2 regions of the Arthrobacter sp. NPDC056691 genome follow, and region 1 is predicted to be linked to the other one. Evidence: predicted binding sites of a transcription regulator. Region 1 holds the regulator's gene; the other holds the start of a gene.
What was found. The regulator HspR, encoded in region 1, represses chaperone genes until heat shock. The targets are predictions, from matches to a motif close to AAGTTGAGTCNNNNNGACTCAACTT.

Region 1 (4,360 bases):
ATGGCATTGCGGAGTTCATCGAGGCGAAGCCAGAAGATGTCGGAGGGTGCGGCGATGACGCCCGAAGCCGTGAGCCGCTCCCCCAGTTCCAGCAGCATCCGGCGCATCAGTGGCCAGGCCAGGCCGACGTCGGCCAGTGCGTCCTCGCGCACAGGCGCCGCTTTCTGCGCCCACCGCAGCAGCCTGCGGAAAACCGGTCGACGGCGCGGCCCCAGTCTGGCGCTGATCAGCCGGGCCTGTTCCTCCCGCCGGTCGGCTGACAACTGCTGGCGCTGGTGCGGATCCTTGCCCTGGCCCCGCACGAAGTACCTCAGGGTCTCCAGCAGTGCCGACGGGTCATCGGCCGGCACAGGATTAACGAAATCAAGGTTGTAGACGGCGTGCCCGTAGCGGTCCAGGTGCCGCTGGAGGCGGGAACGCCACTGGTCCCACTGTTCCGGATCCACGCCCGCAACCCCGTCCCCGCTCCCGTACACGCCTGCCGGAGGCGTGCCGCTGCGGAGACCCTCGGCGATGGCGGCCGCTGATCCTTCCGTGACGGCGGCGGCGAGCTGCGGCCTCTCGCGGGTCCACACCGCAAGGTCATACAGGGATTTCTCCGCGCGGATGGGCTCGCTGTCGTAGCCGAGGAGGAAGACCTCCGCGGACGGGTCGCCGGGCCCGCGGACGAGCTTGTCGTAGTAGCCCCGGAGCATGATCTCGCTGGTGGCGGCGATCGGAATGATGGACTGCACCGCTGTGTAGTACGCGGCCCCGGCGTCCAGCAGCGCGGAAATGCCGTCCAGCAGCTCGGGGGCCGGACGGTCCGCCGGCGGTTTGGCCGCCCAGAACTTCACAAGCCCGCGGTACCTGGGGTGCGAATGTTCGCGCCAGCCCTTGATTCCCATATGGGCCTTGCCCCGGGCCAGTGCGCGCATCGCCGTCAGCGACTTGCCCATCACCCGCCGCATTCCGGCGTTGCTGTAGTAGTAGTACGCGTAGCCGTTGACGGTGGGAAGCGACACGTCCCCTGGCCGCACCACGTTACTGCTTCCGACCGCCTCGGCCAGCAGGGCTTTCAGGGACCGGGTCACCGAGCCGTCGATGAGGTCGGCGAACAGGGGCGACAACGGGTCCGGCAGCTGCTCGACGATGCTGGCACGGAAGTACATCCCGTCCGGATAGGGCAGCGGCCATTCCGTCGGTGCGTCGGCCGAAGGCTCGGGCAGTGCGGTGATCGGACGTGCCTGCAGGATGAAGAATTCCCCTGCGGCCTGCGCCCACTCTATGTCCTGGGGCACCCCGAAGTGCTTCGCTATGGCCGCTCCCTGGCGGGCCAGCGCGGCCGCCGCATCATCGCCGAGCACGGGCGCCCGGCGTTTCTCTTCGGCAACAGGCTGCTCAGTAGTGCCGGTTCGGCCATAGACCGTCATCACGTCTTTGTCCGCCGTCCGGCGCTGCTCCACGCGCCCCGTCGCAGCATCCACCACGACGTCGTCCGTGGAAACGGCCCCGCTGACCACGGACTCGCCCAGCCCCCAGGCGGCGCTGATCACCGACTGGTCCCGGCGGCCGGTAGCAGGGTTGGCGGTGAACAGCACGCCGGCGGCCCCGGCGTCGACCATCTCCTGAATCACCACGGCGAGGCGCACAGCGGCCGGGTCGAAGCCGTTCCGTGAGCGGTATGCCATGGCGCGGGCGTTCCACAACGACGCCCAGCAGTCAATGACTGCGGCGGCCACGGCATCCGGCCCGGTGACGTTCAGGTAAGTGTCCTGCTGGCCCGCGAAGCTGGCCGAGGCGAGGTCCTCCGCCGTGGCCGAGGACCGCACCGCCACCCGTGCTGCGTCGCCGCTGGACTCCGCTCCGGCCTCGTCGCCTGCTCCGGCCGCCGTCTGGTTGCCCAGCCGCCCGTAGGCAGCGAGGAGTTCTCCGCCAATCTCCTCCGGCATCCTGCTCTCGGCGAACAACGCGCGGATCTGCAGGGCGGCAGCGTTATAGTCGTTGTTCGAAGCGCCGGCGGGGAGGGCGGCAAGTTCAAGGATGCGGCCGGCGATCCCGTTGGCGTTGACGAAGTCCTGGTAGGCCGCCGTGGTGAGCACGAAGCCCGGCGGCACCGGAAAACCGGCCCGGGCCAGCTCACCGAGGTTGGCACCCTTGCCGCCTGCCTCGTCCAGATCGCTGCGTCCCAGCTGGTCAAAATCCTTGATGTAGGTCACGGCCCTGCGTCCCTTCTGCCCGGGAGCCTGGGCCGCGGCATTGCGGCTGGTGACCCCGTTCCGGCGCTGCACCCTATTTTGGCACCGCATCCGATTCTGGCAATGGGAAGGCCATCCGCGCTTGGCCGGAGGCGCTTGGCTGGAGGCAGCTTGCTAGCTGTCGCCGCGCGGCCGCCACACCACTACGGCCTGCGAACGGGGCCGGGGGCGCTGGCCGCGCGCCAGGCTCACCACGTCGCCGGCGGTGCCGGCGGCGAAGATCCGGGAATCCAGGGGATCACGACGGCGGGCCAGTTCCTCGGTCAGTTCACTCACCCGGCGCTGCAGTGCAGCCACCTGGTTTTCGAGCTCCAGAATGCGCTTGATCCCCTCGAGCGAGACGCCCTCGTGGGACAGCCGCTGCACCTCGCGGAGCCGGTTGACGTCCTGCTGGGAGTAGCGCCGGGACTTGCCCGGCGCCCGGCTGGGCGAGACAATGCCCAGCCGGTCGTACTGGCGGAGTGTCTGCGGGTGCATGTCGGCAAGCTCGGCGGCCACCGAGATGACGAAGATCGGCTGATCGAAATTGATGTCCACGGCCGGCACCCGTCCCTAAAGCCGGGCCTTGGCTGCCAGGCCCTGGCGGACGTCCGCTCCGGTGGTGGCCGCTGCGAATGCTTTCACGGCCTCCTCGGCTTCCTTGCTCAGGTTCTGCGGCACGGCGACGTCGATGGTCACCAGCAGGTCCCCGGTGGCCTTCGATGTCTTGACGCCGCGGCCCTTGACCCGGAGCGTGCGCCCCGACGGGGTGCCGGCGGGAACACGGACCCGGACGTGTTCGCCGTCGATCGTGGGAACCTCGATGTCGGCGCCCAAAGCAGCCTCCGGGAAGCTGACCGGAACGTGGATCCGGAGGTTGTCGCCGTCGCGCGTGTAAAAGTCATGGGTCTTGACATTGACGGTGACCAGAAGGTCGCCGTTGCCCGCCGGGCCGTACTGGCCCTTGCCGCGGACGCGCACCTTCTGGCCGTCCTTGATGCCCGCGGGCACCCGGACGTCGATGACCTCGCCGTCCGGTTCGCGCAGCCCAATGGTGGTGCCGCGGATGGACCCGGCGAAGGAGATGCTGGTGCTCGCCGACCGGTCGGCACCCTTCTGCGGTGCGCGCTGGTAACCGGCAGGGCCGCCACCGAAGCCGCCGCCGAACAGGTCGGCGAACTCGGGCGGAACGCCGCCAGCGGTGCTGAACCCGCCGGAGTGGCGCCCGGCGCCGCCGGTGAACAGGCCGCCGAAGAGGTCCTCGAAGCCGCCGTTCGCCGTGCTCCCGGCACCGTGAGGCGCAAAACGTGCCCCGCCGCCCATGGCCCGGATGGCGTCATACTGCTGCCGCTCATCAGGATCGGACAGCACGGAGTACGCCTCGGAGATGTCCTTGAACTTCTTCTCCGCGGCAGCGTCCCCGGAGTTCGTATCCGGGTGGTACTGCCGCGCAAGCTTCCGGTATGCCTTCTTGATGTCGGCGTCGGAAGCGTCCTTGGCAACACCAAGGATCTTGTAGAAGTCCTTGTCCACCCAGTCCTGGCTAGCCAATGGCGTTTCCTTTCAAATCTCTGTGCCGAGATGGCAGTTCGCGGCAATGTTCTTGCGAATCACTGCCGCGAACTGCCATCTCGATGGGGTAATGCTACGCCGGGACAGCGACGATGACCTGGGCCGCGCGGAGGACCCGTTCACCTGACTTGTAGCCGGAGCGGAGAACCTGGCTGACGGTGTCAACCTCGATGTCATCGCCGGGCTGCTGGATAAGGGCCTCGTGGATGGTCGGGTCGAACTCCACGCCGGTCTCGTCGATGCGGGTCAGGCCGTACGTCTTCAGCGCGTTCTCCAGCTTGGCGGCGATCGCGGCGAACGGGCCGTCCGCGAGGTCACCGTGCTGGCGGGCGGCGTCGACGTCGTCCAGCACCGGGAGCAGGGAGTTCAGGACGCCGATGACGGCCATCTCCCCTGCCACGGCGCGGTCGCGTTCGACCCGCTTGCGGTAGTTGACGTACTCGGCCTGCAGGCGGAGCAGGTCGTTCTTCAGCTCCGCCGCCGCGGCGGCCTCGGTCCCCTGCGCCACGGACTCCTCGGCGGGCACCTCGACCTGGTTGAGGATTTCCTCAGCCTGGGCGAGGGCGTCGCCG
Region 2 (4,360 bases), on a different contig from region 1:
GGTCGTGCCCCGTCAGCACCAGGTCAGCCTTCTTGTCGATGAGCAGGTTGGTGAAGTCGCGCCCGGCCTGGCAGCCGTATTTGCCCACGCTGAGGCACGGGGTGTGCATGCCCACGACAGTCCACGGGATGTGCTTGGACTTCGCGCCGTCAAGCGCGGCCGCGGTCCACTGCCAGCGCTCGCTTCCCCTGGAGTAGTCCAGGGTGTTTCCGTCGTGGAATTCGATGCCGGGGGACACCATGATGAAACGCACCAGCGGATTCCGTTCCGGGTAGTCCGCGTACCACTGGATTCCGTACTCCCCCTGAAGTCCGGAGAGTCTGTTGGGCAGGCAGTTCACGATGTTGGCGATGTCGCCGTCGTGGCCGTCGCTCTCGTGGTTTCCCGTGACAACCTGGTAGGCAAATCCACCGCCCAGCTTTCCGGTGACCATGTCACAGAAGTCCTGCTCGCGCCCTGCCTCGTAGGAGAAGTCGCCCAGGGCCAGGTTTAGCTCAGGACGAAGGCCGCGAATCGTGTCCAGAACGTCCCATGCCCCCGTGCTCAGCCCGATATCGCCCTGGGCCGTGAAGTGGACAGACCCTGGCTCGGGGGAGGCGGAGGGCTCAGCCGGGGAAGGCCGCGTGGGGGAGGACGTCCCTGGCGGGGAGGGAACCGCCGGGCTGGAAGGCTCTGGCGTTGCCGGCGGCCGGGACGTGCCGGGTGAAACCGGCGCCCCGGACGACGGCGGGGGCGCGGGCGGGCCCGGCTGGCATCCGGTGAGCAGCAGCGCCAGCCCGAGAACGGCGGCCCGTATCAGGCCAGCCCATCCACGCTGTTTCGACGGTCCGGTCATGGTCCCTCACATCACGGAACTGAGCCTGTTGCCGCTGCAGGCTGGGGAACAGGAAGTACTGCTAGGCCTCAGGGTAGTGCCCGCAGTACCGCCGTGCCAGACACCGGTCCCGGCCCGGATGGCAGTGACAGGCTTCGTAATGAATATGACAAATTCTGTCACTGCACGTACGCTCGCAGCCGGACCTCTCGCACCCAACGCTAAGGAGCCCCACATTGAAGATCGCAAAAATCCTGGCTGCGGCCGCGGCCGGTGCGGCGCTGCTGGCTCCCGTTCTGTGCGCCCTGCCGGCCCAGGCCACCACGGCCCAAGGCGTGCCCGTCAAGGAAGTGCCGGCGCCCCATGATGGCGGCACCTTCAGCAGGGATATAGCCGGTGGCGGTACCACCACAGTTTCAGCCGCCCCCTTCGCGGCGCAAGTTTCCTTCGACGCCGCAGGCACCAATGTGCAGTGCACCGGCAGTCTGATCGCTGCCAGTTGGGTCATCACGGCCAAGCACTGCAACTCCACGAGCCTGAGGTCGGTCCGGCTGGGTACCAGCTACCTCGGAGCCGGGGGTGCGGTCCGTAAGGTCGCCGGGCGCTACCCCGCACCTGCCGGCGATGTCCTGCTGCTGAAGCTGGCCACGCCGTACTACGGCTCCTACGTGGGCCTGTCCGGTTCCTTTCCCGCCACCGGAACCACCGCCAGAGTGTATGGCTGGGGGTATCAGTCCAAGGGATCCGGTGCCATGTCCTACTACCTCAAGGCGGCGGACGTCTCGGTGGTGTGGCAGGGTGTGGACAACTATGGCGGCCCGTCTGTCCGGACGAGGTCGGAAAGCGGCCACACGCTCGACGGCGACTCCGGCGGCCCGCTGGTCGTGAACGGCAAGCTTGCAGGCGTCCTGTCCACATCGGACATCCTGCCGGCCCCGAACCCTTCGAGTTACACCGGCTACTACAACGACCACGCCTCCGTGGTGCGCAACCTCGCCTGGATCACCAGCGTCTCGGGGGTCCGGGGCTCCTAGCGGGTTACATTCCGGGCAGGTCGAGGGTCTCGTACACCTGGATGCTGGCGCCGGGCATCATGAGGTGCGGGTGCCCCTCGAGCAGGGCCAGGGCGCCGTCCATGTCCTCGGCCTGCAGAATGCCGTAGCCACCCACGCTGGTGTTCGTGTCCGAGGTGCCCGACTGGCTGACCTCCTTGCCTGCGCCCAGGGGTTGGCCCATGTCCACGATGCCGCTGCCGGCCCGGGATGCCCACTCCATCCACGCCTTCATGCCTTCCTGGGCGGCCTCGGGGGAACTCTCCGCCATCTGGGATTGTGCCGACTGCGGTGCGTTGTAAAGAACTACAAACTTCTTCATTGCCGGTCCTGTCTCTGGGGTAGTGGCAGCCACAGGTTGATCCTAGGGGGATTCGGCCGGCGGCGATACAGTTCAAGGGCCACCGTTCACGGAAAATTCGCCCGTCCGCAAGAGGTGCATTTCGCTGTGGGAAAACCTGGCCGTGAGGACCTGAAAAAGCAAAGTTGAGCGTAGTAGACTCAACTCATCTAAACCGTCTTCGAAAGGAGCTCTCTTTGGACGTCAAATTCACCACCAAGAGCCAGGAGGCTCTTTCGGCTGCCGCCATGAATGCCTCCACGGCAGGGAACCCGCAGGTGGAACCCGCACACCTGCTCAAGGCGCTGATGGATCAGCGGGAGGGTGTCGCCGTCGCGCTCCTCCGCGCCACCGGAGCCGATCCGGACGCCGTCAGCGTGCAGTCCAGTACCGCCATCAAGGCCCTGCCCGCCACGTCGGGAAGCTCGGTCCAGCAGGCCCAGCTGTCCCGGCCTTCCCTGCAGGCGATCCAGAACGCCCAGAACGAGGCCGACAAGCTGGGTGATTCCTTCGTCTCCACCGAGCACCTGCTGCTGGGTCTTTCGGCCGGAAGCGACGGCGTGGGCAGGCTGCTGCGCGACGCCGGCGCGTCCCATGAGGCGCTGGCGGCCGCCCTGCCAGGTGTCCGCGGCGACCGCAAGGTCAGCTCGCCCGACCCCGAGAACACCTTCCAGGCCCTGGAAAAATTCGGCACTGACCTCACCGCCGTGGCGCGTTCCGGGAAGCTCGATCCGGTCATCGGCCGTGACAGCGAAATCCGCCGCGTGGTGCAGGTGCTCAGCCGCCGGACCAAGAACAACCCCGTGCTGATCGGCGAACCGGGCGTCGGCAAGACCGCCGTCGTCGAGGGCCTGGCCCAGCGGATGGTCGCGGGCGACGTGCCGGAGAGCCTTCGGGGCAAGACCCTGATCTCCCTGGACCTGGCCTCCATGGTGGCCGGCGCCAAGTACCGCGGCGAGTTTGAGGAGCGGCTCAAGGCCGTCCTTGAGGAGATCAAGAACTCCGACGGCCGGATCGTGACGTTCATCGATGAGCTGCACACCGTGGTGGGTGCCGGTGCCAGCGGCGAAAGCGCCATGGACGCCGGTAACATGCTCAAGCCCATGCTGGCCCGCGGTGAGCTGCGGCTGATCGGCGCCACCACGCTCGACGAATACCGCGAGAACATCGAGAAGGACCCTGCCCTGGAGCGGCGCTTCCAGCAGGTGTACGTCGGGGAGCCCAGCGTGGACGACACCATCGGCATCCTCCGCGGACTGAAGGAGCGGTACGAGGCCCACCACAAGGTTGCCATCGCCGACTCCGCGCTGGTGGCTGCCGCGACGCTCTCCAACCGCTACATTTCCGGCCGGCAGCTGCCGGACAAGGCGATCGACCTCGTGGACGAGGCCGCCTCCCGGCTGCGCATGGAGATCGACTCCGCCCCGGAGGAGATCGACCAGCTGCGGCGCGCCGTCGACCGGCTCACGATGGAGGAACTCGCCCTGCAGGGCGAGACCGACGCTGCGTCCGTGGAGCGGCTTGCTGCCCTGCGGGCCGACATGGCGGACAAGAAGGAGCAACTGGCCGGCCTCAACGCCCGTTGGGAAGCCGAGAAGGCCGGCCTGAACCGCGTGGGCGACCTGAAGGCAAAGCTGGATGAGCTGCGGTCCACGGCGGACAAGGCACAGCGCGAGGGTGACCTGGAGACGGCGTCCAGGATCCTTTACGGCGAAATTCCGGCCCTGGAGCGCGAGCTGAGCGACGCCGCCGAGGCCGAGGCCGCCGTCGCGGACAAGTCCGCCCTGATGGTGGCGGAAGAGGTCACCGCCACCGACATCGCCGAGGTCATCGCCGCGTGGACCGGCATTCCGGCCGGCCGCATGCTGCAGGGCGAAAGTCAGAAGCTGCTGCACATGGAGGAGGAGCTCGGCAGGCGGCTGATCGGCCAGTCCAAGGCCGTTACCGCCGTATCCGACGCCGTGCGCCGCGCCCGGGCCGGCATCAGCGACCCCAACAGGCCCACCGGTTCCTTCCTGTTCCTGGGTCCTACCGGCGTCGGCAAAACCGAGCTCGCCAAGGCGCTCGCGGACTTCCTGTTCGACGACGAACGCGCCATGGTGCGGATCGACATGTCCGAGTACAGCGAGAAGCACTCCGTGGCGCGCCTCGTCG

Region 2: clpB (ATP-dependent chaperone ClpB) is a predicted target of HspR. The motif match lies at 2,350-2,374, and genes of this name have one in related genera.

Annotation. Positions count from the first base shown of each region.
Region 1 is NZ_JBHTXX010000024.1:4,127-8,486, forward strand. Features, by position in the region: gene ACFRAU_RS17515 (PEP/pyruvate-binding domain-containing protein) at 1-2,198, opposite strand, end outside; gene ACFRAU_RS17520 (heat shock protein transcriptional repressor HspR) at 2,352-2,774, opposite strand; gene ACFRAU_RS17525 (DnaJ C-terminal domain-containing protein) at 2,790-3,767, opposite strand; gene ACFRAU_RS17530 (nucleotide exchange factor GrpE) at 3,862-4,360, opposite strand, start outside.
Region 2 is NZ_JBHTXX010000032.1:28,913-33,272, reverse strand. Features, by position in the region: gene ACFRAU_RS20715 (metallophosphoesterase) at 1-835, opposite strand, end outside; gene ACFRAU_RS20710 (S1 family peptidase) at 1,051-1,848, shown strand; gene ACFRAU_RS20705 (hypothetical protein) at 1,853-2,188, opposite strand; gene clpB (ATP-dependent chaperone ClpB) at 2,404-4,360, shown strand, end outside.